2 regions of the Janthinobacterium algoris genome follow, and region 1 is predicted to be linked to the other one. Evidence: predicted binding sites of a transcription regulator. Region 1 holds the regulator's gene; the other holds the start of a gene.
What was found. The regulator sigma-54, encoded in region 1, starts transcription at its own class of promoters, with help from an activator protein. The targets are predictions, from matches to a motif close to TGGCANGNAANCTGCTTT.
Positions count from the first base shown of each region.

Region 2: a site for sigma-54 is predicted at 5,575-5,592, ahead of prpB (methylisocitrate lyase). Genes of this name have one in related genera too.

Region 1 is NZ_JBNYXZ010000010.1:185,254-200,259, forward strand. It holds gene hprK (HPr(Ser) kinase/phosphatase) at 1-932, shown strand, start outside; gene rapZ (RNase adapter RapZ) at 1,152-2,015, shown strand; gene ACQ4W7_RS16755 (enoyl-CoA hydratase/isomerase family protein) at 2,016-3,101, opposite strand; gene hpf (ribosome hibernation-promoting factor, HPF/YfiA family) at 3,359-3,718, opposite strand; gene ACQ4W7_RS16765 (RNA polymerase factor sigma-54) at 3,788-5,266, opposite strand; gene lptB (LPS export ABC transporter ATP-binding protein) at 5,271-6,026, opposite strand; gene lptA (lipopolysaccharide transport periplasmic protein LptA) at 6,026-6,607, opposite strand; gene lptC (LPS export ABC transporter periplasmic protein LptC) at 6,633-7,244, opposite strand; gene ACQ4W7_RS16785 (KdsC family phosphatase) at 7,290-7,823, opposite strand; gene ACQ4W7_RS16790 (KpsF/GutQ family sugar-phosphate isomerase) at 7,823-8,833, opposite strand; gene ACQ4W7_RS16795 (cation:proton antiporter domain-containing protein) at 8,942-10,921, shown strand; gene ACQ4W7_RS16800 (GGDEF domain-containing protein) at 10,936-12,096, opposite strand; gene ACQ4W7_RS16805 (MOSC domain-containing protein) at 12,131-12,991, opposite strand; gene ACQ4W7_RS16810 (type II asparaginase) at 13,121-14,215, opposite strand; gene ACQ4W7_RS16815 (hypothetical protein) at 14,349-14,843, shown strand; gene ACQ4W7_RS16820 (MipA/OmpV family protein) at 14,840-15,006, shown strand, end outside.
Region 2 is NZ_JBNYXZ010000012.1:77,580-92,585, reverse strand. It holds gene ACQ4W7_RS18415 (GNAT family N-acetyltransferase) at 1-76, opposite strand, end outside; gene ACQ4W7_RS18410 (M20/M25/M40 family metallo-hydrolase) at 251-1,699, shown strand; gene ACQ4W7_RS18405 (hypothetical protein) at 1,716-2,081, opposite strand; gene ACQ4W7_RS18400 (T6SS effector phospholipase Tle3 domain-containing protein) at 2,036-3,478, opposite strand; gene ACQ4W7_RS18395 (MBL fold metallo-hydrolase) at 3,619-4,476, opposite strand; gene ACQ4W7_RS18390 (hypothetical protein) at 4,665-4,901, shown strand; gene ACQ4W7_RS18385 (hypothetical protein) at 5,025-5,273, shown strand; gene prpB (methylisocitrate lyase) at 5,655-6,542, shown strand; gene prpC (bifunctional 2-methylcitrate synthase/citrate synthase) at 6,612-7,766, shown strand; gene acnD (Fe/S-dependent 2-methylisocitrate dehydratase AcnD) at 7,790-10,384, shown strand; gene prpF (2-methylaconitate cis-trans isomerase PrpF) at 10,446-11,636, shown strand; gene ACQ4W7_RS18360 (MBOAT family O-acyltransferase) at 11,812-13,368, shown strand; gene ACQ4W7_RS18355 (hypothetical protein) at 13,378-14,610, shown strand; gene ACQ4W7_RS18350 (propionate--CoA ligase) at 14,714-15,006, shown strand, end outside.

The DNA.
Region 1 (15,006 bases):
TGCAAACGCCACTGACGATACAACGCCTGTACGACGATAATCGTGAAAGTCTGCAACTGGGCTGGTTCGCCGGCTTCCCCGGCGGCGAGCGCCTGATCTCGGGCGATGTCTCGTCGGCCGCCGACCAGGTGGGCCACTTGAACCTGATCCATCCAGGCCGTATCCAGGTCTTCGGCCACCAGGAAATCAATTACTACCAGCGCCTGAAGGTCAATACGCGCACCCACGTGATTGGCGAACTGATCGCTGGCGGCCCGCCCGCGCTGATCATCGCGCAAGGGTTGGAAACCCCGCCCGACATCCTCGCCATCTGCGACGAGCAAAACATTCCCCTGTTCTCCACCCCGCTGCCGGCCGCGCAAGTGATCGACTTCCTGCGCGTCTACCTGTCGAAAAAGCTGGCGCAGCGCATCATCATGCATGGCGTGTTCATGGACGTGCTGGGCGTCGGCGTGCTGATCACGGGCGACTCTGGCCTGGGCAAGAGCGAGCTGGGCCTGGAACTGATTTCGCGCAGCCACGGCCTGGTGGCCGATGACGCCGTGGAATTCTCGCGCATCGCGCCGAACATGATCGAAGGCCGCTGCCCGCCCCTGCTGCAAAACCTGCTGGAAGTGCGGGGCCTGGGCTTGCTCGACATCAAGGCCATCTTTGGCGAAACGGCCGTGCGCCGCAAGATGCGCTTGAAACTGATCGTGCATCTGGTGCGCCGCAACGCGCTGGAAGAAGAAGTCGAGCGCCTGCCCTTCCTGTTCCCCACGGAAGACGTGCTCGGCTTGCCCGTGCGCAAGGTTGTCATCCCCGTCGCCGCCGGCCGCAACATCGCCGTGCTGCTGGAAGCGGCCGTGCGCAATACGATTTTGCAACTGCGCGGCATCGATACCTTGCAGGAGTTCATGGAGCGGCAGAGATTAGCTATGAGCGGTGACTAGTCTGCAGTGGAGTTCACCCTTGCAAGGGCGAACCGTTGCGCAGGCGGAGAGCAGCGCTCTCCGAAATCCCTGCGACACCAACGTTTGGCGATGAGTGGGGATTGAGAGCTCGGTAAGACACCAGCATTTGCTTAACCAACACTCCAGTCCAAATTGCAATAATTTGTAAAGATAGTTGCCTCGGGAGCGCAGCGCCGATCTTTATTGTATGATCGGCGTATGCATATCGTCCTTATCACCGGAATATCCGGCTCCGGTAAATCCGTCGCGCTCAATGTGCTGGAAGATACCGGCTATTATTGTGTCGACAATCTGCCACCGGCCTTGCTGCCCAGTTTGGTGCAAACGCTGCTCGACGAAGGGACGCCGCAACTGGCCGTCGCCGTCGATGCGCGCAGCGCCGAGTCGCTGACCAGCCTGCCACACAATGTGGCGCTGCTGCGCGACCAAGGGCACGACGTCAAGGTCATGTTTTTGACGGCGACCACGCATTCCCTGGTGGCGCGTTTCTCCGAAACGCGGCGCAGCCATCCCTTGTCGCACGAATTGCGCCCAAATCAGAATCCGGCCAGCCGCCGCACCCTGATCGAATGCATCTCGGAAGAGCGCGAACGCCTGTCTGCCATTGAACAGCTGGGCCATGTGATCGACACCTCGGAACTGAGCGCCAACAAATTGCGCGCCTGGATCAAGGATATCGTCGCCGCCGAACGCGCCCCGCTGACCCTGTTCTTTGAATCGTTCGCCTTCAAGCTGGGCGTGCCGCTGGACGCCGATTTCGTCTTCGACGTGCGGGCCTTGCCGAATCCCTATTACGACTTGGCGCTGCGCCCGCTCGACGGACGCGACGCGCCCGTGATCGCCTTCCTCGACGCGCAACCGAGCGCGCTGGAACTGCTGGCCGACATCCGCGCCTTCATCGAGAAATGGTTGCCGTCATTCAAGTCCGATAACCGCAGCTACCTGACGGTGGCCCTGGGTTGCACGGGCGGCCAGCACCGCTCCGTGTACATGGCGGAACGGCTGGCGCAATACTTCGGCCCCAACGAGCGCGTGGTTCTGCGCCACCGCGAGCGCTCTTAATTAATTCAGACGGTAAAGCGGATGTGCGGCGGCCGGCCAGACGGGAGCGAAGAAACGCGCCACCATGGCCGCATCGACCTCGTCCAGGCTGGATGGATTCCAGCGGGGCGCATTGTCCTTGTCGACCACCAGCGCGCGCACGCCCTCGATCACTTCGCCATGCTCGAAATTGTGGCGTACCACCGTGCGCTCCATGCGCAGGCAATCGGCCAGACCCAGGTGGGCGCCCCGCTGCAGCAATTCCAGGGTCACCGACATCATCAGCGGCGAACGCAGACGCATGGCCGCCAAGGCCTTGCTGGCGAACACGCTGTCATCCTGCGCCAGCGAAGCCATGATGGCGGCAACAGAAGGGGCGCCGAAATGGCGGTCCAGCGCCGCGCGCGCCGCGGCCAAGACAGAAGCGCCCGCCTCGGCCTGGAACGGTGCCGCCAGCGCCTTGATGGCCACCGGCAAGGCCTCACCCGGCGTCGATTCGAACAGGTCCAACAGCGCCCCCATGTGCGCCTCAGGCAGGTACACATCGGCCAGGCCCGTGTACAGGGCATCGGCCGCGTTGATCGTCAAACCCGTCAAGCCCAGGTACAGGCCCAGCTGGCCCGCCAGGCGGGAAAGAAAATAGCTGCCGCCCACGTCCGGGAACAAGCCAATATTGACTTCCGGCATGGCCATGCGCGTGCGGCCCGTGACGATGCGCAGGCGGTTGCCTGGCCCGGCTTGCGCCACGCCCATGCCGCCGCCCATCACCACGCCATCCAGCACGGCGATATACGGTTTCGGATAGAAATGAATTAAATGATTTAAGGCATATTCTTCCGTAAAGAAATCTTCCAGTTGGGCACTGCCGCCTTGCGGCGTGGCCAGGCCCGCATCGTAAAAGAAACGGATGTCGCCGCCGGCGCACAGGGCTTTTTCACTACTGGAACGGATCACGACGGCGTCCACCTGCGGATCGTAGCGCCAGGCCAGCAAAGCCGCGCTCAGCGCGCGCACCATGTCCAGCGACAAGGAATTCAAGGCTTTCGGGCGGTCGAGCACGATGTGGCCCGTGCGGTTGCGAATGGAGGTCTGGACGAAGTCGCTCATGGCAAAATGAAAAAAAGTGAGAACGGGAACATTCTAGCGCTTGCGAGGGGAATATTGCGTTTGACAGGTCCGGGCGCAAAAAAGGGCGCAATGTGCGCCCTTAGTTGATCACAACCGGTTCAAAGTCGCAGGCCGTAGAACACGTGGGAAAACCGTAGCGAGCGGATGTGAGTTGTGGCTGAGAAGCGGAGCTGTGCATATGCACAGTAAGCATCGGAGGCCGCAAATCGCGACGCGCAGTAGGTTTTTTGGTGTTCTTAGGCGGCGGCGAATTCTTCGTCCGAGTTGTCTGGCAGATGCTTGATCGCCTCTTTACCGTGCCCTTGCACTTTGGTTTTGTACTTCATCACTTGCCTGTCCAACTTGTCGATCAGGGTATCAATCGCGGCATACAGGTCTTGCCCCAGGCTTTCCACGTAGACGGTCTTGCCACTCAGACGCAGGTTGACTTCAGCCTTTTGACGTTTTTCTTTCTCTTTGAGGTTATCCACGGTCAGAATCACGGCAATATCGATGACTTGATCGAAATGACGTTTCACGCGTTCCAGCTTCGTTTGTACGTATTCACGGATGGCTGGTGTGACTTCGAGATGATGTCCGCTGATGGTGAGATTCATACACACTCCTAAAGATGATCGGGTTCGTGCGGTCCATCGACTCCGGCCCGCAGAGGAACCGAAAAAAACTTACAAACACTTACGCAGGCTCACTGGCGGAATTTTCAACGCTTCCCGGTATTTGGCAACAGTACGTCGCGCAATCACCATGCCTTGTTCCCCCAGCATGTCCGCAATCTTACTGTCGGATAAAGGATTTTTAGGGTCTTCTGCTCCTGTCAGTTGCACGATCAATGCCCGTATCGCCGTCGATGACGCTTCGCCCCCCGCTTCGGTGGCGACGTGGCTACCAAAGAAATATTTCAACTCAAACATGCCATGCGGGGTCAGCATGTACTTTTGAGTTGTTACCCGCGAGATAGTACTCTCGTGTAAACCCAGTGTATCAGCTATTTCACGGAGCACAAGGGGGCGCATGGCAACGGCCCCATGCGAGAAAAAGTTCTTTTGTCTTTCTACTATCGCCTGCGCCACGCGCAAGATCGTGTCAAAGCGCTGGCGCATATTCTTGATCAGCCACTTGGCTTCCTGCAACTGTGCGCCCATGGCGCCCTCACCTTTGCCCTGCTTGAGCAAGTTGGCGTACATGGCGTTGACGCGCAGGCGCGGCATGACGTCGTTGTTCAGGGTGACTTGCCAGCCATTGCGCGCGCGCTTGACGACGACGTCGGGCACCACGTAATCGGACACATCTGAGGCGAAGACGGCACCCGGATGCGGATTGCACTGGCGAATCACGGTCTGCGCTTCGCGCAAGTCTTCCTCGTCGCAATCGAGGGCTTTTTTCAGCTTGTTGAAATCGCGCTGGGCAAACCAGGCCAGGTGCTTTTCCACGATGACGAGGGCCATGCGCCGCGTCACCATGGCGATATGCGGCAAACGCTTGATTTGCAAGGCAAGGCATTCGGACGCATTGCGCGCGCCCACGCCGGGCGGATCGAAACTTTGCAGCAGGGACAAGGCCGTGCGCAACTCGTCGGCGTCGATTTCCAGCTCTTGCGGCAGGCGTGCCAGGATGTCGTCGAGCGACTCTTCCAGGTAGCCATTGTCGTCGAGCGCGTCAATGATCAGCTCGACCAGCGCGCGGTCGCGCAATTCGAGCACCGTCACGCGCATCTGCTCCATCAAATGTTCGCGCAGGGTGCAGTGATGGGCTTCAAGTTGCGGGCGCGAATCTTCGTCGTCGGGCGCCTTGCCCCGGCTCGCCTCGCTCCAATCGCTGTCGCCGCCATCCGCTGCGGCCGGGCTGTCGCCAGCCTCGCCATCAAAGGTCTCCGCTTCGGCCGGCGCTGCAGGCGCCTCCTGGCTTGGCGGCTGGGGCGGTGCATCGGCCGGCGCGGCCGTGGAACTCAAGGCGCCATCGGACAGCAGGCGCAGCGAACGGTCGAGCGGATCGTCGAGGCGCTCGAGCAAGGGATTGTCCGTCAGTAATTGCTCTAGTTCCTGGTGCAATTCCAGGGTAGACAATTGCAACAGGCGTATCGATTGCTGCAACTGCGGCGTCAGTGCCAGGTGCTGCGAAGTGCGCAGCTGCAATGATTGTTTCATTGGCTCACATGCGGAAGTGTTCGCCCAGATAGACCCGGCGTACCGACTCGTTCGCGATGATGTCGTCGGGGCGTCCTGACGCCAGCACCGAGCCCTGGTTAATAATGTAGGCACGGTCGCAGATACCCAGCGTCTCGCGCACATTATGATCGGTGATGAGGACGCCGATATTGCGCTCCTTCAAGAAGCGCACGATACGCTGGATCTCGATCACGGCGATGGGGTCGACACCGGCGAACGGCTCGTCGAGCAGCACGAAACGCGGGTCGGTGGCCAGCGCGCGGGCGATTTCCACGCGGCGCCGCTCGCCGCCCGACAGGGACAGCGCCTGGTTCTCGCGCAACTTTTCAATCTGCAAGTCGGCCAGCAATTTATCCAGGCGCTCCTCGATCTCGGCCTTCTTCAGGGGACGGCCTTCGACGGTCTGGATTTCCAGCACGGCGCGGATATTGTCTTCCACCGTCAGCTTGCGAAACACGGATGCTTCCTGCGGCAGATACGACAGGCCCATCTGCGCGCGGCGGTGGATCGGCAGGCGGGAAATGTCCACGCCGCTGATATCGATGCTGCCGCCGTCCGACGGCACCAGGCCGACGATCATGTAGAACGAGGTGGTCTTGCCGGCGCCGTTCGGACCCAATAGCCCGACCACTTCGCCGCATTCGACTTGCAGCGAAACATCATGTACGACTTGCCGCTTGCCATAGGTTTTTTGCAGCCCGCGAACGATCAGGGTGCTGCCGCAACGAGTATTGTCCATTATTTCTTTCCTGGCGCAGGCGTGGCCGGCGCTTTCTCCGCCGCCGGTGCCTTGGTCTTCGGCTGGATCACCATGCGCACGCTGCCGCCATCCGCGGTACTGGTGCCGCTGTCGGAGTTTTCCATCGCAAACACTTCCTTGCGGCTGTCATATGAGATGAAGGCGCCATTGGCCACGTCAGTGACTTTTGTGCCTTCCAGGCGCGTCAGCTTGGCTTTGGAAAACAGTTTCACCACTTCCGTCTTGTTGTCGTATTCCACGCGCTCCGCTTCGCCTTCGACCCACAGATCGCCCGCGCCATCGCGCTTCTGGCGGAAGGTGGCCAGCTTGCCGGGATCGGCCCAGAAGGTAATGAACTGGTAGCCTTGCGGATCTTCCGTGATCAGGGCCCGGCCCGCCTTCATGGTCAAAGTACCCTTGACCAGCACGACGTCGCCCGTCAGGGTACGCACCTGTTTGACGTCATCGACATGGCCGCTACGTGCCGTGATGACGGCTTCCTTCTCGGAATCGGCCTTCTCGGCATGCGCCACGCCCATCATGGCCAGAGAAAATACGGTCAACAGCAAGATGTTCTTCATAGTATGGTTTCCTTGTTTCATTCTGTCATTTTGCCGCCGCGGCCGGGCGCGGTTTCGGCGGGAGGACCATGCGCAGCGCATTCTGCACTTCCACCACGCCGGTAGCGTTATTGGCCTTCATGCCGATGCCATTGATGCGCGAGGCGCCCGTCAGGATATCGACGGGCACGTCCGTTTCCATTCTTTCCTCATCCGGGAACACCGTCAGCGCTTCCGTCTTGACTGTCAGTTTCTGCGCCTTCGGACTGGCCACGCGGTCGATCACGACATTGCGGTGCAGTTGCAGCCGGGTATTGTCCTGGTCGATATGCGCCAATTCCGCATTCATGTTCATCGGCGGCATGCCTGGCGTGAGCTTGCGTACGAAGGGCTGGTCGATATCGGATGAATCGTCCAGCGGATAATGCGTGAGCTTGGTGCCCGATACGATATAGCTGGGCTTGCCCGTCAAGTCCATGCGCACCAGGCTGAAATTGGTGATGAAATAGTCTGGCTCATCCAGATGCTTGCTGGCCGTGATGTCCTGGGCATTCTTGTTCATCACTTCCAACAGCCAAAAACTGCCCAGCGCAAAGACGACGGCCCCCAGCACGGTAAAAATCATGCGCCAGCGATGGGCGCCTCCTGGCTTACGCATAGGATTTCACTCTTTCAAATCTCACTGGCGGCATGGCAATGCGCCTCACTCCAGGAACGGCGCCATGACGCGCGCATAGTTGTCCTGGGCGCGCAGCAGGAATTCACAGATCTCGCGCACCGCGCCGCGGCCGCCGCCGGCCTGCGTCACATGGTGCGCCAGTCCCTGCACTTCCGGACGCCCGCCCGGCACGCTGACGGCAAAGCCCACGCGGCGCAGGATGGGCGCATCGATGACATCGTCGCCGATATAACCGCATTGCTCTTCCGTCAAGCCCGTCAGCGCCAGCAGTTCCCGAAACGGCGTCAGCTTGTCGTGGCCGCCCTGGTGCACATGGGTAATGCCCAGGTCTTGCGCGCGGCGCGCCGTGATGGCCGAGCGGCGCGCGCTGATGATGGCCGTCTGCACGCCCGATTCCTGCAGCAGCTTGATGCCCAGGCCATCATACACATTAAACGTTTTCATCATCTCGCCATCCGGGCCGAAATGCAGGCTGCCGTCGGTGAGCACGCCATCGACGTCAAAGATCATCAGTTTGACCTTGGCCGCGCGCGCCAAGTTGTCCGCTACGCTGTCCATCAGATCACCTTCGCTTGCGTCAGATCATGAATATGCAGGGCGCCCACCAGCTTGCCGTCGGCATCGACGACCAACATCTGGTTGATGCGGAACTGCTCCATCACGGCCACGGCGTCGACGGCCAGGCGCTCGGGCGCGATGCTGCGCGGCTGCGCATGCATGACGTCGCGGATCGCCACTTGCGTGAAATCCTGCACGCGCTCGAACATGCGGCGCAAGTCGCCATCGGTGAACACGCCCACAGGGCGGTCATTCGCATCGACGACGGCCGTCATGCCCATGCCCTTCTTCGTCATTTCTTCCAGCGCCTGCAGCAAGGACGCGTCCACGGCTACCTTGGGCACCCGTTCGCCGCTGCGCATGACGTCATGCACATGCGTCAGCAGGCGACGGCCCAGGGCGCCGCCAGGATGCGAGCGGGCGAAATCTTCTTCCTTGAAGCCGCGCAAGTCGAGCAAGGCCACGGCGATCGCATCGCCCAGGGCCAGGGTCACGGTGGTGCTGGCCGTCGGCGCCAGGTTCAGCGGACAGGCTTCTTTCTCAACAGAAATATCCAGGTGTACGTCGGCCAACTGGGCCAGGCTGGAGTTCGGTTTACCCGTCATGGAAATGAGCACGCCGCCCATACGCTTGACGACGGGCATGATGGCCATCAGTTCCGACGATTCGCCGGAGTACGATATGGCAATAAAAGCATCTTCCGAGGTGACCATGCCCAGGTCGCCATGGGCCGCTTCGGCCGGATGCACGAACAGGGCCGGGGTGCCGGTGGAAGCGAGGGTGGCGGCAATCTTGCGCGCGATATGGCCGGACTTGCCGATGCCGGAGACGACGACGCGTCCCTTGCATTGCAACAACATCGCCACGGCGCGGCCCACGCTGTCGTCCGTGGCCAGGCGCGTGTGCAGCGCAACGATGGCGTCGGACTCGATCTGCAAGGTGGTACGGGCCAGCGCGACGGCGCGCTCGGTCGTCACTTGCATGTCAATTCGATCAAAAGCTTTCAGCATTGTTTTTTCATGGGTTACACTCATGCCCAAAGTATAAACGAATTAGGAAAGCAAAAAACTTGCCAGTCACAACAAACAACGATTTCCATTGACCGTACCGGGCAACCCATGTTTTCCTCGCTTGAACTGACCCTGATGTTACTCGGCAGCGCCGTGCTGGGCGTGGTCGCTTTCAGAATGTTGCATTTGCCGCCCATGCTGGGCTACCTGGCCGTCGGCATCGTCATCGGCCCCCACGCGCTGGGCCTGGCAGCGGAAAACGAGGCCAGCCACACCCTGGCCGAGTTCGGCGTCGTCTTCCTGATGTTTTCCATCGGGCTCGAATTCTCTCTGCCCAGGTTCCTCGCCATGCGGCGCATCGTCTTCGGCCTTGGCATGGCGCAGGTGGTCACCACCATCGTCGCCACCGTCGTCTTCGGCTGGTTCGTCGGGCGCTACCTGTCCGCCTACATCCACCTGAGCTGGCAAGCCGCCTTCGCCCTGGGTGGCGCGCTGGCCATGTCGTCGACGGCCATCGTCTCGAAAATGCTCACGGAACGGCTGGAGCTGGAAAGCGAACACGGCCGCAAGATCATCGGCATCCTGCTGTTCCAGGACTTGGCCGTGGTGCCCCTGCTGATCCTGATTCCCGCCCTCACGCGCGATTCGGACAACCTGGCCGAAACCCTGGCCTGGGCGGGCGGCAAGGCCTTGGTCGTACTCATTTTGCTCTTGTTCATCGGCCAGAAGCTGGTGCGGGGCTGGCTGACCATCGTCGCCAAGCGCCGCTCACAAGAATTGTTCATGCTCAACCTGCTCTTGATTACGCTGGGCGCGGCCTGGATCACGGAACGGGCCGGGCTATCGCTGGCCCTGGGGGCGTTTGTTGCCGGCATGCTCATTTCCGAGACGGAATTCAAGCACCAGGTGGAAGAGGATATCAAGCCGTTCCGCGACGTGCTGCTGGGCCTATTCTTCATCACCGTCGGCATGCTGCTCAATATCCGCGTCGTGCTCGACAACTGGTGGCTCGTCTTGCTGCTGCTGTGCGGCCCCGTGCTGCTGAAATTCGCCCTGATCGCGGGCCTGGCCCGGCTGTTCGGTTCCAGCAACGGCGTGGCCTTGCGCACGGGGCTGGGACTGGCGCAGGCGGGCGAGTTCGGCTTTGTGCTGCTGAACCTGGCTGGCGGCATCAAGCTGATGGACCCGTTCGTCGTGCAGGTGGTGCTGGCCTCGATGGTGCTGTCGATGCTGGCGGCGCCCTTCCTCATCGCCAAGTCCGACGCCATCGTCATGAAACTGGCGGCCAACGACTGGATGATGCAATCCTTGGCGCTTACCAAGATCGCCACGCGCACCATGGCGTCGCAGAAACACGTGCTGATCGCCGGCTTCGGGCGCAGCGGGCAAAGCCTGGCCACCCTGCTGGCAGAGGAAAAGATCGAATACCACGCGCTGGACCTGGACCCGGAACGGGTGCAGGAAGCGCAACTGGCCGGTGCCCACGTCTCGTATGGCGACGCGGGCCGGCGCGAAAGCCTGGTGGCGGCCGGCATCTACCGGGCCAGCGCCGTGGTGATTACCTACGCCAACACACCCTCGGCACTGAAGTTATTGCATCTACTTAAAGAAATGGCGCCGACTTTGCCCGTTATCGTGCGCAGCCACGACGACACCGACCTCGACCTGCTGAAAAGGGCGGGCGCGGCCGAAGTGGTGCCGGAATTGATGGAAGGTAGCCTGATGCTCGCTTCGCACGCGCTGATCATGATGGGCGTGCCCCTGCGCCGCGTGGTGCACCGGGTGCAGGCGGCGCGCGAAGAGCGCTACGCCTCCTTGCGCGGCTATTTCCACGGTTCCAGCGACGCGGGCGACGATGCCGAGTTGGAACGCCTGCATACGGTCACCATCAACGAGGGCGCGCACTGCGTGGGTTTGCCGTTGAGCACGATCGACGTGGCTGGCTGCGGCGCGTTTGTTACGGCCATCCGCCGCGGCCGCGGCAGCCTTGATGTTACCCCCGAGACGCGGCTGGCCAGCGGTGACGTGGTGGTACTGCGCGGCACGGCCGATGCCGTGGCCAAAGCGGAAACATTGCTATTGAAATAATCAACCGATCTTGGTCAGCCCACCTGCGCCTGCCAATTGACGACTTTGTTGCGTCCGCCCGCCTTGGCCTGGTACAGGGCCTGGTCGGCGTGCGCCACCAGTTGCTGCGCCACCGTTTCGATGGGTAGCAGCGCCGCGTTCGCTTCCAGGCTGGCCACGCCTATCGACACGCTGACCCACGCTTGCGCGCTGCCCGGCAAGTCAAACATGGTGCCGGCGATACTGGCGCGGATGCGTTCGGCGACAAACGTCGCGCTATCGAGGGCGGCGTCGATCAGCAGCACAACGAATTCCTCGCCGCCGAAGCGGCCCAGCGCATCGGAGCGGCGCAACTCCGTGCGGATGCGCGTGGCCACTTCGCGCAGCACTTCATCGCCACCCTGGTGGCCATAGGTGTCATTGACCAGCTTAAAATGGTCGATGTCGATATACATGCATGAGATGCAATAATTCTGGCGCCGCGCGCGGGCGATTTCTTCCAGCAGGCGGCGGTCGATATAGCGCCGGTTATAGACGCCCGTCAAGGAATCGGTCAAGCCGATGTATTTCAGCATTTCATTGCTGATCACGTTTTCCAGGCAAATGGCGATGATGGAGGCCATGTGCTTGATGAAATCCGTGCCCAGCGAGGGCGTAAAGCGCGTCACGTCGCCGCTGGCCAGGTTCAGGCTGCCAATCAGGCGCTTGTTGCGCAGCAAGGGCACCAGGGCCACGCTGCGCAGGGGAGCGTCGATCTGCGGAAAGCGCGGGCCATGCACGGGTGCATCGAACTGTCCCAGCAGCGGCAACGGCGGCAAGGCCGCTTGTCCCTCGGCCACGGAAGCCGGCGCAGCAAAACCCAGCTCCGCCACGGCATGCACGAACAGCAACTGCGGAAAGGCGCTGAAATCGACACCCAGTTTTTCCATCACCAGTACGATATCGTCATCCTCGTCGAGCAGGCTCAAGGTGACGCCGTCGAGGTCGGAAATCACGGGCAAGGTGCGAAAAATGGTGCCGATCAATTCGGGAAACGTGGACGCGCTGACGATTTCCAGGTCAAACGCCTGGTGGCGGCACATGATGTCATGGTTGCGCTCGACCTGTTCCAGCAGGAAAGCCATGCGCGCGTGCAAGGCCCGGTTTTCGGCTTCAAGGCTGGCAATGCGCGGGTCCGGCGGTATTGCTTGATTCATAGAAACCTTAAACCCTTCTGTACGGGCGCCATGCTTAAAATGCCAGTTCGAAACCGATGTCCTGCCCTACCACGATACGCTCGTCGCCGCCGTCAGTGACGATGGCGTTCATGCCGAAGCAGATGGCGCCATCGAGCTCGGGCTTGGCGCGATAGCCATGCATGACGTCGAGCGGGTCCGGTCCGGGCACGCCTGTGGCCTGGTCCACCGACGGAATCGGACAGCGCGAGCACGGCTTGACGGGTTTCAAGGTAGTCGCGCCGAATTGCAGGAACTCGGCGTAGTCTTCCTCGAAGGCGCCGATATCGCCGATCACCAGGTTGGGACGGAAACGGTTCATCGGCAGCGCTTCGCGGCCGGCGGCACGAAGTTTATCATTGACATCGTCGAGCGAGGCGGTACCCGCTATCAGCACCGGGTAGCCATCGGCAAACATGGTCGAGGCGGCCACGCCATCCGTCCCATTCGCCCATTCTGTGCTGGTGGCGCGCACCACGTCCGGGTGAAAGCGCACCAGGCGGCACGGCACGCCGATGGCGTTGGAAAACCAGGTGGCCGTGACCTCATCGCAATCGTAGGCGCGCACGGTATCGTCCCACACCTGCACCTCCAGCATGGGCGCCAGTTGCGGATGCGGCAAGCCCAGCGCGATTTCCAGGCGCAGCATGCCCGGCGCGCGCAATTCGAGCGTGGTGGCCTTGATGGACGGCACGATCAGCGCCATGCGCGGATGTTCGCGCTGGGTCAGGAAGCGGCCCTGCAGGTCCACCACCATCCATTCGCGGTCGAACACATGCTCGCTCATCAGCCCGGAATGCGTGAGCACTGCCTCCTGCAAGTGGATGCCGGCGCACGATTTGATCGGATACAGGATGATGTCGGACAGGATAGCCATGGACAGGGGGACAAGGAACAGTATTGCTGCTTCTGCCAGGAAGTTATTCAGAACCGAAGTATGGCAGCAAAGCGGGCAAGCGTAAATCAGCCAGGCTCAACCAATGAGGCTGGCCTGGCGCGACAAGGATCAATACGTGTAGAAAATACGCTGGATTTCTTGCGTACTATTCGTTTTGGTCAAGGCCAGCATCAGCAAGATGCGGGCCTTTTGCGGGTTCAGGGTGTCGGACACGACACTGTCGAGTTCATCGTCGTTGGCTTCGCCATTACGCGCCACGATGCCCTGGCCGACGCGGCTCGAGCGCACGATCAGCACGCCCTTCTGGCGCGCTTCCACCAGGGCCGGCTTCATTTGCGCGGCCACGCTGCCATCGCCCACGCCCGCGTGGATGATGCCCTTGGCGCCGGCGGCAATGAAGGCGTCCATGCCGATCCGATTCATGTTGGCGTAGCCATACACGATGTCCACTTGCGGCAGAGCATCGAGCTTGCTGATGTCAAATTCCGATTCCAGCGTGTGCTTGCGCGTCGACTGGCGGTAGAAAAAGGCCTTGCTGCCCTGGATATAGCCGAGCATGCCCAGTTCCGGCGACTTGAAGGTGTCGGTCGTCGAGGTGTTCGTTTTGGTCACTTCGCGCGCGGCGTTGATCTGGTCGTTCAATGCCACCAGCACGCCCTTGCCCACGGCTTCCTTGCTGCCTGCCAGCATCACAGCGTTGTACAGGTTGATGGGTCCGTCAGCCGAGATGGCCGTCGACGGACGCATGGCGCCCACCACCACGACCGGCTTGTGGCTTTTCACGGTCAGGTTCAGGAAATACGCCGTTTCCTCGATGGTGTCGGTGCCGTGCGTGACGACCACGCCATCGACGTCGTTCGAGGCCAGCAACACGTTGATGCGCTTGGCCAGCGCCAGCCAGTGGCTATTGCCCATGCTTTCGCTGGCGATCTGGAACACTTGCTCGCCTTTCACATTCGCCACTTTTTTCAGTTCCGGCACGGCCGCGATCAAGCGCTCGACGCCCACGGTGGCCGAGGTGTAGCCGACGGTGGTGGTGCTATCGGCGCCGCTGCCGGCGATGGTGCCACCCGTGGCCAAAATCACCACATTCGGCAATTTGACGGCCGCTTGCTGCGCGCGCGCCGGGGAAGCGGCGATAAAGCCCATCAGCAAGGTAGCCAGCATCAGCTGTGCACAAGAATGAAATTTGCGTGAAAACATGGTGCTCCCGTGAGGTGTACTGTCAAAAATAACAAAGTCGTATGCAAATTATATGTCATCCGTGCGCGGGTAAATTTCCAATTCATGCGTAGCGTGCAAACGTGCGCGCCCGCCCATGCGCTACAGTGGCGCCATGTCCACACTGCCGCCCATCCGATCCTGTCTCGTCCTGCCGTTTATCTTGATGGCGCTCAATGCCTGCTCCACGCAAATCGAACTGCGCACGGCGGCGGAGCAAGAGCAGTTCGCGCGGGAAGCGGCCAGCCGGGGCGACTGGGCACAAGCCATGCGCAGCTACGCAGCCGCGGCCGACAATGTCGAACTGGGCCAAGGCGACCTCGCCTGGCGGGCGCGGCTGCATCACCAGGCGGGACGCACCGCCAGCGGGGCCTGCCGCTACGATGCGGCCGAGTTTCATTTCCGGGAAGCCATCGCGCTGGCGAAGCACAGCACACAATCGAGCGCCCTCAGCTACAAGGCGCTGATCGACCTGTATGACCGCCAAGGCAAGGCGACGCAAGCCTTGGCCGTGCGCAATGAACTGGGCTGGCATCAAGCGCAGGCACTGGGCGCCTTTGCCGACCTGGAATCGCTGCCTGTCGGCAAGCCTTGCGGAGTCCCTCGATGAACGTCGCGCCTACCTTGCTGGCCGCCTCCGTACTCTTGGCCGCCATGGCGCCCGCGTGCGCCGCAGAGCCAGCGTTGCCTTTATGGGAAGCGGGCGTGTTTGGCGGCACGGCCGTCACGCCCGCCTATCCCGGCGCCAGCGAGCGCTCGACGCGCAGCCTGGC
Region 2 (15,006 bases), on a different contig from region 1:
CATTGGTCAGCGCGATATAGGTATTCAGGTCGGCGGCGGTCAAATGCCGTATGGTGCAAAGAGTTCCCTTGAGCATGGCGGTATCCGGTAGCGATCACGATCTGCATGGTAATCGACTATGGGGGAAATAGGCAATCGCTCCCGTAAAGTTGCTGCAACGCCAGAATAAATACGCTATCGTAGAACGCCACGCCTTGCCCAATGGCCACGGCGCACCCGCTTCGACCTTGTTGACTGGAACTCAATTCATATGCATACCATCCTGACTGGCGCGCCACTGCGCCGTTCCGCTTTATCCCTTGCCCTTGGCTGCATCGTCAGCGCCGGCGCCTTTGCCGCCGCGCCAGGCAATACGCCGCAAGCGCTGGTGCAGGTGCGCGACACCGCGCTGCAAAGCGACTGGGCATATGCCCGCCTGGCCGACATGACGGATTTGATCGGCCCACGCCTGTCCGGTTCCGCCGGCGCCGCCGCCGCCGTGCAGCAGGTAGCCGACACCATGCGCCAGTTGGGCGCGAAAGTCACCTTGCAGCCGGTGAAAGTGCCGCACTGGGTGCGCGGCGTGGAAACGGCGGAAATCGTCGATTACGCGGGCCGTCCGCAGGGTGTGTCGCAGCGCGTGGTGCTGACCGCCCTGGGCGGCTCGGGCGCCACCCCGGCTGCCGGCCTGACGGCGTCCCTCATTATCGTCAAGAGCCTGGAAGAACTCAAGGCGCGCGCGTCGGAAGTGAAGGGCGCCATCGTGTTGATCGATACGCCGTTCGACCAGGAGATGGCCGAGCGCGGCCTGGCCGGCGTCACCTATGGCCAGGGCTCGCGCGCGCGCTTCCTTGGTCCGAAGACGGCGGCCGACCTGGGGGCGGCTGCCGCGCTGGTGCGTTCGGTCGGTGGCGCCGATTTTCGCATTCCACACGCGGGCGCCACGGGCTTGGACGACAATAAACGCATTCCCGCCGCCGCCGTCACGGTGGAAGACGCCTTGCTGATGGGCCGCCTGGCTGCGCGTGGGCCGATGAAAATGCACTTGACCCTGACGCCGCAAAACCTGCCGGACGCGGACAGCTACAACGTGATTGCCGACTGGCCGGGCACGGACAAGGCTGACGAAGTGGTGGTGGTCTCGGGCCACCTCGATTCATGGGACCTGGCCACGGGCGCGCACGACGACGGCGCCGGCGTGGTGGCGGCCATGGGCGTGCTGGAAACCCTGAAAAAGCTCGATTACCACCCGCGCCGCACCATCCGCGTGATCGCCTGGATGAACGAGGAAAACGGCGGGCGCGGCGGTCAGGCGTATTTCGAGGCCCACAAGCAGGCGCTGGGCAAGCAATATGCGGCCATCGAGATGGACAGTGGCGCCGGGCGCCCGTTCGGCATCCTCGCCAGCGTGGGACCGAAGTCGGAAAAACTCTTCGCCCCGCTGCGTGCCGCCCTGCAGCCCATGGGCGCGCACGCGTTCACGCGACGCGACGCGCTGGGCACGGGCGACTTGCACCGCCTGGAAACGGGCGGCGTGCCCAGTTTCGAGCCGCTGGTCGACAGCCACAGTTACTTCCACTATCACCATACGCCGGCCGACACGCTGGACAAGGTCAACCCTGATAACCTGAAGCGCAACGTGGCGCTGATGTCGTCGCTGGCCTGGTTCCTGGCCAATATCGACGGCGAGATCGGGCGTGCGCCGGAGCAGTCGGAGTAAGGGGGCGCTTGCCTCTTTACTTCGAGTAACCCTGCATATCAGCCGCCGCATCGTGGCGGATGCCCCACCACGGCAAGTAGGCATTGTTTTCGCCGCGCGCGCGGAACCACGGCTTGTCGTGGGCTATGGGGCGCACCGTGCTCGGCGGCGCGACCAGCACGCCCGTGACGCTGTCAAGATCGCTGGTGCCCGCCACCAGCACGGGCTTGCCGACATGGTTTGCATGGGCGATGCCCAGGGCCACGTTGGTCAACGCCGTGCCGGCGCCCATTTCGCCCAGCAGGGCCGGCGTGTTGAAGGTTTGCGGCAGGAAGTCGAAGTCCGGCACTTCCAGGGTCAGCGCCTGCGCCAGCTGGCCCAGCCGGTCGGAGGAGGTGGGCAGGGTCCGGATGGCGTCGTGGATGACGTAGCCAATATCGGACTCCTTCTTGCCGCCATGGCTTGCGCATCGCCCTTGCCCTGGGAACGGTAAGGAGCATACGCGTCATCGGCTTCGGCGGCGCGGTCCTTGTGCAGGGAGTCGGCCGGGGCATCGCAGTCCTCGTCAAATTGTTCGCCGGTGTCGGCAAAGCGCTTCGAACGCGCCAGGAATGCCTCGGGCAGTTTGGGTGCCTTCATCGGCAGCAACCAGGCCTTGGGCGGCAGGGCGTTGATGCGCGTGCCGGCAGTCTTGGCGAGAATGATGACGATGGGCGCGAACAAAAAGGTCAGTATCTTGCGCCCTATGCCTCTGCTGGCCCGCATGCCCTTTTCGATCGAGTATTCGGCGACCAACGAATGCGGGTACCAGAAATCGATGCTGTCCGGTGTCAAGGGCTGGCCATTGCGCTGCCAGATATCGTAGTCCTTTTCATTTTCCTGGCCGACAAGGTGATTTTGCGCAAACACGCGCTGGGTGAAGACGCCGTCACCGCCCGTATCGGCAATTTCCTGCGCCGACATGCCGCGCCAGCCTATGCCTTGGACGGGCGTGGCGGAAATCACCTGGTCGTGCGGATTAAAATACAGGCTGACCCTGCCATAGGTGGAACCATGCAAGCCGTAGTCTGCGCGGTCGAAGGCGGCCGTATAGCTGTCCTTGCGTTCAGGCTTGCGATTGGCGCTGAACTCGTCGACAAAGGCCGCATCCTGCTGGCACGCCCTGATCGATTGCACGAGCCGCGCCAGGCGCCAGGCGGCAAACACGAAATACGGGCGCGGCGGGCAGGCATACACTTGCCGGTCATTCGTCGGGTTCATGTGCTGGATATGCATCCACAGGAACAGTTCTTCGGACAAGCCCTGGCCCCATAGGTCAGGCAGGGCGCTGCAACCGTTGGCGAACGGCCCGCCGCCCCAGTAATTCTTTTCGTTGAGATAGATGCCGTCGCCAAATGCCTGCAACTCTTCGCCGTTGGCCCTGTAGCCCCAGCGAAAGCGGATCACGGGTGAATTACCATGGTCAGCCAGCAAGAAGGTAGTGGCGTTGCGCTTGGGATTGAGGAAGTCGTCATCCGTCAATTCGCGTGCGTAAGTGGCGGCCTGCATCTGCCCGGCGGCCGGGCCAGGTATCACCAAGTCTTCATGGCGGCGCTTCAGGCGGGCATTCAGGCCGTCGCACAGGCCTTGTTCGGTCTGGTCATACCATTCGCCGTCGGAATTGACGCCGTGCACAAAGATGATGGTGCCGGGACGCGGCAAGCGCGTGACGGCCTTGAGCAACGCATGGCTGAACAAGGTCGTGCCTTCAGCTTCGGCGAGCAGGATGCAATTGGTATCGAGCGTAGGGGCGGGCGACATGCGGGCGCTCCCTCCAGGATGGGAAAGCAGAAACAGCTGCGCCCAAGCAAGCTCAGGCAATCTGCACTATATGCGGATTGCCTGAAGCGGGACTTGCGTGGTGTCAAGAAAGGAGGAGCGGGGGGGGCGTGCCGGGGGAATCAGATCGCGTTCAGTGGTATCTTCAGGTAGCGTACGCCGTTGTCTTCCGGCTCGGGCAGCTTGCCCGCGTTGATGTTGACCTGGATGGCGGGCAGGATCAGGGTCGGCATCTCCAGGGTGGCGTCGCGGCCCGTGCGCATGGCCACGAATTGTTCTTCCGTGATGCCGTCGCGCAAGTGGATGTTGCCGGCACGCTGTTCGGCCACCGTCACTTCCCAGCGCGGCGCGCGGCCGTTGGGTGGGTAGTCGTGGCACATGAACAGCCGCGTCTGCGGCGGCAGCGCCAGCAGGCGCTGCGCGGAGCGGTACAGCAGGGACGCGGAGCCGCCTGGAAAGTCGCAGCGGGCCGAACCCACGTCCGGCATGAACAGGGTGTCGCCGACGAAGACGGCGTCGCCGATCTGGTAAGCCAGGTCGGCCGGCGTATGGCCGGGAACGTGCAGGGCGCGCACTTCCAACTTGCCAATATGAAACACCTGGTCGGGCGCGAACAGCTGGTCGAACTGCGAGCCGTCGGCCTTGGCGTCATCCTGGTGGTAGACGGCGGCGAACGCCTGCTGCACCGTCCGGATAGCGGCGCCGATGGCCACGTCGCCGCCCAGCTGCTGCTGCAGGTAGGGCGCGGCGGACAGGTGGTCGGCATGCGCATGGGTTTCCAGCAGCCAGCGGCACTGCAAGCCGTGTTCGCGCACGAAGGCGACCACCTTGTCAGCCGACGTGGTCGAAGTACGGCCCGCCTTGGGATCGTAGTCGAGCACGGAATCGATGATGGCGCAGTCCTGGCCATCCGCTGCGTAGACGACATAGGTGACGGTGGCGGTGGCGGGGTCGAAGAAAGCTTGGATTTGTGGGGTCATCGCGGCGGCAAGGGACGGGTAAGGAACGGACAGGGAAAGGCATTATATCGCCAGTGTGCGCTAAAAAAATGTTGAGAATTGACATTGAACATGCGAAAAACAGATAAGTAAGCACGCATGCACCCATCACAGTTGTGCGCAGCCTGGCGCTTGCTGCGTGGTAACCTCATTCTTCCAAGGAGGAATTCATGAACGATATCACTGCACGCAGCGAACAGTACCGCGGTTTTACGATTTCGGTGACCCCGCAAAAGGATAACGACGATTTATGGGATTTTACCTACCGCCTGCAGCGCGAGGGCGAGAGCGCGGCGCAAGCGATCACGCGCAGCCGCACCCTGGGCGGCTATGCGGCGCCCGAGACGGCTTGCACGGCCGGCCTGGAAGTGGCCAGGACGGAAGTGGATAATCTGCTGCGTCCTTGAACCAGCGTAAATCGTTTAGCCCGAAAGTCAGCCTGACCGTGCGCTGGCGCGTGAAACACGTCGCTGGCGGCCGCGCTTCATGCTACGATTTCCACTATTGAGTCAGTCACAAGGAGGCACCCCATGGAAAACAGTTCTAAAATTCACTATAAAGGCTGGGAAATCGTTCCCCTGGCCGTGCCCACCGCCGATGGCAAATGGTCGGCCAGTTGCGACATCGAACGCGCCACCGCGGAAGGCCTGGAAGTGTTTGAAGGCTCGACCATGCAATTCGTGCGCGACGACGAGGATGGCGCGATTGCCGCCGCCTGCGAAGAAGCCGTGCGCCAGATCGACAACATCATCGCCAACCCGCTGGTGCGCCTGGCCTAGTTTTTTCAGTCTCATCGTGTTCCTGCAGCCGGCGCCCGCCGGCTGTTTTGCGTCTTGCGTCTTGCGTTTGGCGCGAAACAAGGTCTGCGCCCATCCAGTTAAATCCACGGCCTGTTGCATGTTTCAATATGATGTTCCATATGAAATAGTTGAAGCAAAATTGAAACGTAATTGAAACATTGCGACCATCGGGCGTGATATCGCTATTCCCTTGCGTGACAGTGCGCGCCACGCCGCTGCCTGGCCATTTCCCTCGCATTACACTGTGCCGTAGCGCACTTTGCGGGCAGGTGCAGGGTGCTGGCACGGCATTTGCACTACTGATGCTCATAGCAAGTCCATGAAACATTCGGGACGACCCGAATCCCATAAGGTGAACACATGACTCAATACTCTGCAGGTGCCGCATTCCGCAAGGCCGTCCAGGAAGAATCCCCGTTGCAAGTCGTCGGCGCCATCAATGCCAACCACGCCTTGCTGGCCAAGCGCGCCGGCTATAAAGCCATTTATTTGTCCGGCGGCGGTGTCGCGGCCGGCTCGCTGGGCTTGCCCGACCTGGGCATTTCGAGCCTGGATGACGTGCTGACCGATATCCGTCGCATCACCGACGTGTGCGACCTGCCGCTGCTGGTCGATGCCGACACGGGCTTCGGCTCGTCCGCCTTCAACGTGGCGCGGACCGTGAAATCGATGATCAAGTTCGGTGCTGCCGGCCTGCACATCGAAGACCAGGTGGGCGCCAAGCGCTGCGGCCACCGTCCGGGCAAAGAAATCGTGAGCAAGGAAGAAATGGTCGACCGCATCAAGGCGGCCGTCGATGCGCGCACGGACCCGAACTTTGTCATCATGGCGCGCACCGATGCGCTGGCCGTCGATGGCCTGGAAGCGGCACTGGAACGCGCCGTCGCCTGCGTCGAGGCGGGCGCCGACATGATCTTCCCGGAAGCGATCACGGACCTGGAGATGTACGCCACGTTCGCCAAGGCCGTCAATGTGCCTATCCTGGCCAATATTACAGAATTTGGTTCCACGCCGCTGTTCACGCTGGACGAACTGCGCAGCGCCCACGTGGGCCTGGCCCTGTATCCGCTGTCGGCCTTCCGCGCCATGAACAAGGCTGCCGACAATGTCTACCGGGCGCTGCGCCGCGACGGCACGCAAAAGAATGTCGTCGACACCATGCAGACGCGCATGGAGCTGTATGAATCGATCAATTACCACGACTTCGAGCAAAAGCTCGATGCGCTGTTCGCCGCGCAAAAGAAATAAGTAAAGAAGCAGGGACCGCATGCCGGTCCCGCAGTGACGCACCCGAGACTATTCAATCTGGAGAACACAATGACCGCACCGCAAGTCGCTACTTTCAAGCCTAAAAAATCCGTCGCCCTGTCCGGCGTTACCGCCGGCAACACGGCGCTGTGCTCGGTCGGCAAGACCGGCAACGATTTGCACTACCGCGGCTATGACATCCTGGACGTGGCCGACAGCTGCGAATTCGAGGAAATCGCCTACCTGCTGGTGCACGGCAAGCTGCCCACGGCGGCCGAGCTGAAAGGCTACAAGGCCAAGCTGAAATCCCTGCGCGGCCTGCCGTCGGCTGTCAAGTCGGCCCTGGAAGCGCTGCCGGCCGCCGCCCACCCGATGGACGTGATGCGCACGGGCGTGTCCGTGCTGGGCTGCACCCTGCCGGAAAAAGACGACCATAACGCGCCGGGCGCGCGCGATATCGCCGACCGCCTGATGGCGTCGTTCGGCTCCATGCTGCTGTACTGGTACCACTACAGCCATAACGGCAAGCGCATCGAAGTGGAAACGGACGACGACTCGATCGGCGGCCACTTCCTGCACCTGCTGCATGGCGAAAAGCCGTCGGCGTCGTGGGAAAAGGCCATGCACACCTCGTTGATCCTGTACGCGGAACACGAATTTAACGCCTCGACCTTCACCAGCCGCGTCATCGCCGGCACGGGTTCCGACATCCATTCGGCCATCACGGGCGCCATCGGCGCGCTGCGCGGCCCGAAACACGGCGGCGCGAACGAAGTGGCGCTGGACATCCAGAAACGCTACGACAATGCCGATGAAGCGGAAGCGGACATCCGCGAGCGCGTCGCCAACAAGGAAGTGGTGATCGGCTTCGGCCACCCCGTTTACACGATTTCCGACCCGCGCAATAAAGTCATCAAGGAAGTGGCCCGTTCGCTGTCGCTGGAAGCCGGCTCCACGAAAATGTTCGACATCGCCGAGCGCCTGGAATCGGTCATGTGGGAAATCAAGAACATGTTCCCGAACCTGGATTGGTTCTCGGCCGTGTCGTACCACATGATGGGCGTGCCGACAGCGATGTTTACGCCGCTGTTCGTCATTTCGCGTACCTCGGGCTGGGCCGCCCATATCATCGAGCAGCGCATCGACAATAAGATCATCCGTCCGAGCGCCAACTATGTCGGCCCGGAAGATCTGGAATTTGTACCGATCAAGGATCGCAAATAATGAGCTCAGTAATGACTACCCCGATGAACACCTTGCACCGCAAACCCTTGCCGGGCACCCAGCTAGACTATTTCGACACGCGTGCCGCCGTCGATGCGATCCAGCCAGGTGCCTACGCCACCTTGCCCTACACCTCGCGCGTGCTGGCCGAAAACCTCGTGCGCCGCTGCGACCCGGCGACCTTGAACGCTTCCCTGAGCCAGTTCATCGAACGTCGCCGCGACCTCGATTTTCCATGGTTCCCCGCCCGCGTCGTCTGCCATGACATCCTGGGCCAGACGGCCCTGGTGGACCTGGCAGGCTTGCGCGACGCCATCGCGGCCCAGGGCGGCGACCCGGCCCTGGTCAATCCCGTGGTGCCGACGCAGCTGGTCGTGGACCATTCGCTGGCCGTCGAATGCGGCGGTTTCGATCCCGACGCCTTCGCCAAGAACCGCGCCATCGAAGACCGCCGCAACGAAGACCGTTTCGACTTCATCGACTGGACCAAAAAGGCATTTAAAAATGTCGACGTGATCCCGCCGGGCAACGGCATCTTGCACCAGATTAACCTTGAGCGCATGTCGCCCGTGATCCAGGTGCAGGATGGCGTGGCCTATCCCGATACGCTGGTGGGCACGGATTCGCATACGCCAATGGTCGATGCGCTGGGTGTGATCGCCATCGGCGTGGGCGGCCTGGAGGCGGAAAGCGTGATGCTGGGCCGCGCCTCGTGGATGCGTTTGCCCGATATCATCGGCGTCAAGCTGACGGGTAAACCACAGCCGGGCATCACGGCCACCGACACGGTGCTGGCGCTGACGGAATTTTTGCGCAAGCAGAAGGTTGTATCGTCCTACCTGGAATTCTTCGGCGAGGGAGCGTCGCACCTGACCCTGGGCGACCGTGCCACGATTTCCAACATGGCGCCGGAATTCGGCGCCACGGCCGCTATGTTCTACATCGACGCGCAAACCATCAAGTATTTGAAACTGACGGGCCGCGACGACGAGCTGGTGAAGCTGGTGGAGCTGTATGCAAAAGAGACTGGCCTGTGGGCCGACAGCCTGGTCGACGCGCAGTACGAGCGCGTCTTGAGCTTCGACCTGTCGTCCGTCGTGCGCAATATCGCGGGACCATCGAATCCGCACAACCGCGTGCCGACCTCGGAACTGGCCGCGCGGGGGATTTCCGGCGTGGTGGAAAACGAGCCGGGCAAGATGCCGGACGGCGCCGTTATCATCGCGGCCATCACCAGTTGCACCAACACGAACAACCCGCGCAACATGATCGCCGCCGGTTTGATCGCGCGCAATGCGAACCGCCTGGGCCTGACGCGCAAGCCGTGGGTGAAATCGTCTCTGGCGCCGGGCTCGAAAACCGTGGAACTGTATCTGCAGGAAGCGGGCCTGATGACTGAACTGGAGCAGCTGGGCTTTGGCGTGGTGGCGTTTGCCTGCACTTCGTGCAACGGCATGTCGGGCGCGCTCGATCCGGTCATCCAGGAAGAAGTGGTGTCGCGCGACCTGTACGCGACGGCCGTTTTGTCGGGCAACCGCAACTTCGACGGCCGCATCCACCCGTACGCGAAACAGGCTTTTCTCGCCTCGCCGCCGTTGGTGGTGGCCTACGCGATAGCCGGCACCATCCGCTTCGACATCGAAAAGGACGTGCTGGGCATCGCCCCGGATGGCAAGCCTGTCCTGCTGAAGGATATCTGGCCGTCCGACGAGGAAATCGACGCCATCGTCGCTTCCAGCGTCAAGCCGGAGCAGTTCCGCAAGGTGTACATCCCCATGTTTGCCGCGCAGGTGGACGATGGCATCAAGGTCAGCCCCCTGTACGACTGGCGGCCTCAGACAACGTATATCCGTCGTCCGCCATACTGGGAAGGCGCGCTGGCCGGCGCACGCCCATTGAAAGGCATGCGTCCGCTGGCCGTCCTGGGCGACAACATCACGACCGACCATTTGTCGCCATCGAACGCCATCATGCTCGATAGCGCGGCCGGCGAATATCTGGCGAAGATGGGTTTACCCGAGGAAGACTTCAATTCCTATGCCACGCACCGGGGCGACCATTTGACGGCGCAGCGCGCCACGTTTGCCAATCCGACCCTGAAAAACGAAATGGTGATCGAGGATGGCAAGGTGAAGGCCGGCTCGCTCACGCGCATCGAGCCGGAAGGCACCATCTCGCGCATGTGGGAAGCCATCGAAGTGTACATGGAGCGCAAGCAGCCCTTGATCATCATCGCCGGCGCCGACTATGGCCAGGGTTCTTCGCGCGACTGGGCCGCCAAGGGCGTGCGCCTGGCCGGCGTGGAAGCCATCGTGGCCGAAGGGTTCGAGCGCATCCACCGCACCAACCTGGTGGGCATGGGCGTGTTGCCGCTGGAATTTCTACCTGGCGTGAACCGCAAGACCCTGGGCCTGGACGGCAGTGAAACCTATGACGTCGTGGGCGAGCGCACGCCGCGCTCCAGCCTGACTTTGCTCATTCACCGCAAGAACGGCGAAACGCTGGAAGTGCCCGTCACCTGCCGCCTCGATACGGCGGAAGAGGTGTCGATCTATGAGGCGGGCGGCGTTCTTCAACGCTTCGCGCAAGACTTCCTCGAATCATCCAAGGCAGCGTAAGCAGCTCGTCATTCACCGGGTGACGTGCAGGCGCGCGCTGCCCGGCTTTTCAGGAAATCCTATGACCCACGTACCCCAAATGAAAATCCCTGCCACCTACATGCGTGGCGGCACCAGCAAGGGTGTGTTCTTTCGCCTGCAGGATTTGCCCGCCAGCGCGCAAGTGCCGGGCGCGGCGCGCGATGCCTTGCTGCTGCGCGTGATCGGCAGCCCCGACCCATACGGCAAGCAGATCGACGGCATGGGCGGCGCCACGTCCAGCACCAGCAAGACGGTGATACTGGCAAAAAGCGCCAAGCCGGAGCATGACGTCGACTATCTGTTCGGCCAGGTTTCCATCGACAAGCCGTTTGTCGACTGGAGCGGCAATTGCGGCAACCTGTCGGCGGCCGTCGGCTCGTTCGCCATTGCCAGCGGCCTGGTCGACGCTGCGCGCGTGCCGCGCGACGGCGTGGCCACGGTGCGCATCTGGCAAGCCAATATCGGCAAAACCATCATCGCCCACGTCCCCGTGACGCATGGCGAAGTGCAGGAAACGGGCGACTTCGAGCTCGATGGCGTGACTTTCCCGGCCGCCGAAGTGAAACTGGAATTCCTCGACCCGGCTGCCGAGGAGGAGGGTGGCGGCGGGGCCATGTTCCCTACCGGTAATTTGGTCGATGACCTCGACGTGCCTGGCATCGGTGTGTTGAAAGTCACGATGATCAACGCCGGCATCCCGACGATTTTTGTCGATGCGCATGCCATCGGCTACACGGGCACGGAATTGCAGGATGCCATCAATGGCGATCCTGCCGCGCTGGGCCGCTTCGAAACCATCCGCGCGTACGGCGCCCTGCGCATGGGCCTCATCACCCACCTGGATGAAGCGGCGAAGCGCCAGCACACGCCGAAAGTGGCCTTTGTCGCCAAGCCGGCCAGCTATGTCTCGTCCAGCGGCAAGCGGGTGGAAGCGGGTGAGATCGACCTGCTGGTGCGCGCCATGTCCATGGGCAAGCTGCACCACGCCATGATGGGCACGGCGGCTGTCGCCATCGGCACGGCGGCGGCCATTCCCGGCACCCTGGTGAACTTGGCGGCGGGCGGCGGTTCCCGCAACTCCGTGCGCTTCGGCCACCCGTCCGGTACCCTGATGGTGGGCGCGGAAGCGGCGCTGCTCGATGGACAATGGAGCGTCACGAAGGCCATCATGAGCCGCAGCGCGCGCGTGCTGATGGAAGGGGTGGTACGCGTTCCCGGCGACGCGTTTTAGTCTGAACACGACGCTGCCTGGCCAAATGGGCAGATGCATTGCAGATAAGTTGATATTTCTGCTAGCAATGAAATTGAGCGACAAGGAAAATGGCGAGGCGCCAGCCGCGATGCGCGTGCAGCGTGCAGCGTGCAGGGTGCGTTAGCGGCCTGCCATCCTTCTGACTGGTGAACTGATGCTATTCAACTCCTATGTCTTCCTGTTTGCCTATTTGCCCATCACGGTGGCCGGATTTTTTATCCTGGGACGGCGTAGCCAGCTAGGAGCGGCCGCCTGGCTGGCGGTGGCATCGCTGTTCTTCTATGGCTGGTGGGATTACCGCTATCTGCCGCTGCTGCTCGGCTCTGTCATCTTCAACTACGGCTGCGCAGCCCTGCTTGGGCCAGAACGCAGCATCCATCGCAAGGGCCTGTTGATGGCGGCCATTGCCGCCAACCTGGGCCTGCTCGCCTATTACAAATATGCGGGGTTTGTTGTTGCCAGCCTGGCGGAGCTGCTGGCGCAGCCACTGCCCGCCCTGCACGTGGTGCTGCCCATCGGGATCTCGTTTTTTACGTTCACCCAGATCGCTTTTCTGGTCGATACCTATCGGGGCAAGGCGCAGGAAAGCCGTTTTGTCCACTATCTGCTGTTTGTCACGTACTTCCCCCATCTGATTGCCGGCCCCGTACTGCACCACAAGGAAATGATGCCGCAGTTCGCGGACCGGCGCATCTTTCGCCTCTCGGCCAGGAATGTCGCCATCGGCAGCACCATCTTTTTCATCGGCCTGGCAAAAAAAGTGTTGATTGCCGACAATATCGGCCCATATGCCGCGCCGCTGTTCAACGACCCTGCCACGCCCTCGCTGCTGGTCGCCTGGGGCGGGGTTTTGGCGTACACCTTCCAGCTGTATTTCGACTTTTCCGCTTATTCCGACATGGCCATCGGCTTGTCGCGCCTGTTCGGCGTGCGCCTGCCTTTGAACTTCGATTCGCCGTATAAATCGCGCAATATCGCGCAATTCTGGCGCCGCTGGCACATGACCCTGTCGCGCTTCCTGCGCGACTACTTGTATATCCCGCTGGGCGGCAACCGCTGCGGCCCCGTGCGGCGCTACCTGAACCTGATGATCACCATGGTGCTGGGCGGCTTGTGGCATGGCGCCGGGTGGAATTTTCTCGTCTGGGGGGCGCTGCACGGCGCTTACCTGGGCGTCCACAAGGGCTGGAGCACGGTGGCGCGCACGCTTCGCCTGCCGTCCGGTACGCGTGCCGGCAATGTCGTGGCGACTTTGCTTACTTTTACAGCCGTTTGCATTGCCTGGGTTTTCTTCCGCGCGCCCGATGTGGCCAGCGCCCTGACGATACTGAAAGGCATGGCCGGTGGCTTTGGCCTGGCCTTGCCCGATGCACTGATTCCCTATCTGCTGCCCGTGCAGCCCGTGCTGGCTTCGATGGGCGTGACCTTTTACCTGGGCGGCGGCACGGCCTTTATGGAAAGCTGGACGTGGATTGCGCTGGCGGCCGTGCTGGTTTTCGGCATGCCCAATACGCAGCAAATCATGCGGCGCTTCGGGCCGGCGCTGGATTTCCAGGAAAGCCACGCCGCGGCAGGGCGGGGCGGGTTGGGCGTCTTGCGGCTGCTGACCTGGCGCGCGTCACCCGCGTGGGCGGCCGCCATTGCCGCGCTGGCGCTGACGAGCCTGCTGGCCTTGAACCGGCCCGCCGAATTCCTGTACTTTCAATTTTAGGGGGCGGCCATGACACGTTCCCCGTTCAGGTTTTATCTGCTTACGCTGCTGCTCTTGCTGGTGTCGGGCGCCATCATCGTCTGCGCCTTTGTTCTCATCGTCGATCCTTATGGTGTGTACGGGATCGTGCGCCGCGACCATTTCAATGCCGTCAAGCCGGGATTGACCCGCTATCAAAGCCAGATCAAGCAGGAACATGCGCTGCGCCTGCGGCCGCAATTCATCATCCTGGGGAACTCCCGCGCCGAGATCGGCTTCGATCCGCGCGCCAGCGCTTTTGCCCCGCTGGGCGGCGCCGGTTATAACCTGGCGATTCCCGGCACAGGCCTGGCCACGTCCGCCAGCCAGTTCGCGCAATTGCTGCAGGCTGGCGTCAAGCCGCGCACCGTCATCGTGGGCATGGAGTTCATCGATTTTCTCAATCCGGTTGCGGCGTTGCCTGCACCTGCGGCGACTGCGGCGACGCCTGCGCAAGGGCGCGCATTCTGGCGTTTCGACACGCTTTTTTCGTTGGCGTCCATGCGCGATGCTGCGCATACCCTGCGCATCCAGCACGACGGCGAGGCGGCGACGCTGTCGCCTGATGGTTTCAACCCCTTGCTCGAGTATGGCGCGTATGTGCGCCACGATGGCTACCACAAGCTGTTTCGCCAGCGGGCACAGGAAAGTGCCGCCAGTTTCAAGCGGAAATCGAAGAGTGGCCTCGCCACTGAAGACTTTCAATCCTTGCGTACCTTCCTGCTGGCGATGGCGGCCACGCAGGCCGATATCAAGCTGGTGGTCTATCCCTATCACGCGCAGATTCTCGCCATGTTTGAATCGGCTGGCCTATGGCCCCTGTTCGAGGCGTGGAAACAGCAAGTCGTGCTGGAAGTCGACGCCGTCAAAAAACAAAATCCATCGGCCAGCATCAGCGTGACCGATTTCAGTGGCTTTGGCCCTTACAACTGCGAGCCGATTCCCACGCAACAACAGCGCCACGCCAGCACGCGCTGGTATTGGGAAGCAGGGCACTTCAAGAAGGCACTGGGCGACATTGTGATGCAGCGGGTGATGACGCAAAAAGACGGCGCGCCGGACGACGGGCAGTTCGGCATGCCCCTGACCAGCGCCACGCTGGCCGCGAATCGCGACAGGATTGCCGCCGAGCGCAGCGCCTGCATGGCGGCGCAGCCGGAGATGTTCGAGTTCTCGGAAAAACTGTTTGAAAAATCATTGGAGGACGCACCCGTACGCAGATAAAGGAAGCAATACGCAGGCAGATGGTACACAGGTGGTACACATAAGCGGCGCCCAGGCCGGTTCGCCCAGGCCCGATACAGATTGCACGCATACCGGAGGAGACATGAATTTCGCAGCATTTTATCAACGCTCGATCGACACGCCAGACGCTTTTTGGCGCGAGGAAGCGGAAAAGATCGATTGGCATAGCGCGTTTTCGCAAGTGCTTGATTATTCCCGTCCGCCGTTCGCCAAATGGTTCGTCGGCGGCACCACCAATTTGTGCCACAACGCCGTTGACCGTTGGGTGGGCAGCCAGGGCGATGCCGCCGCGCTGATCGCCATTTCCACCGAGACCAATACCGAGCGCACCTACAGTTTTCGCGAACTGCAGCGCGAAGTGGAGCGCTGCGCCGC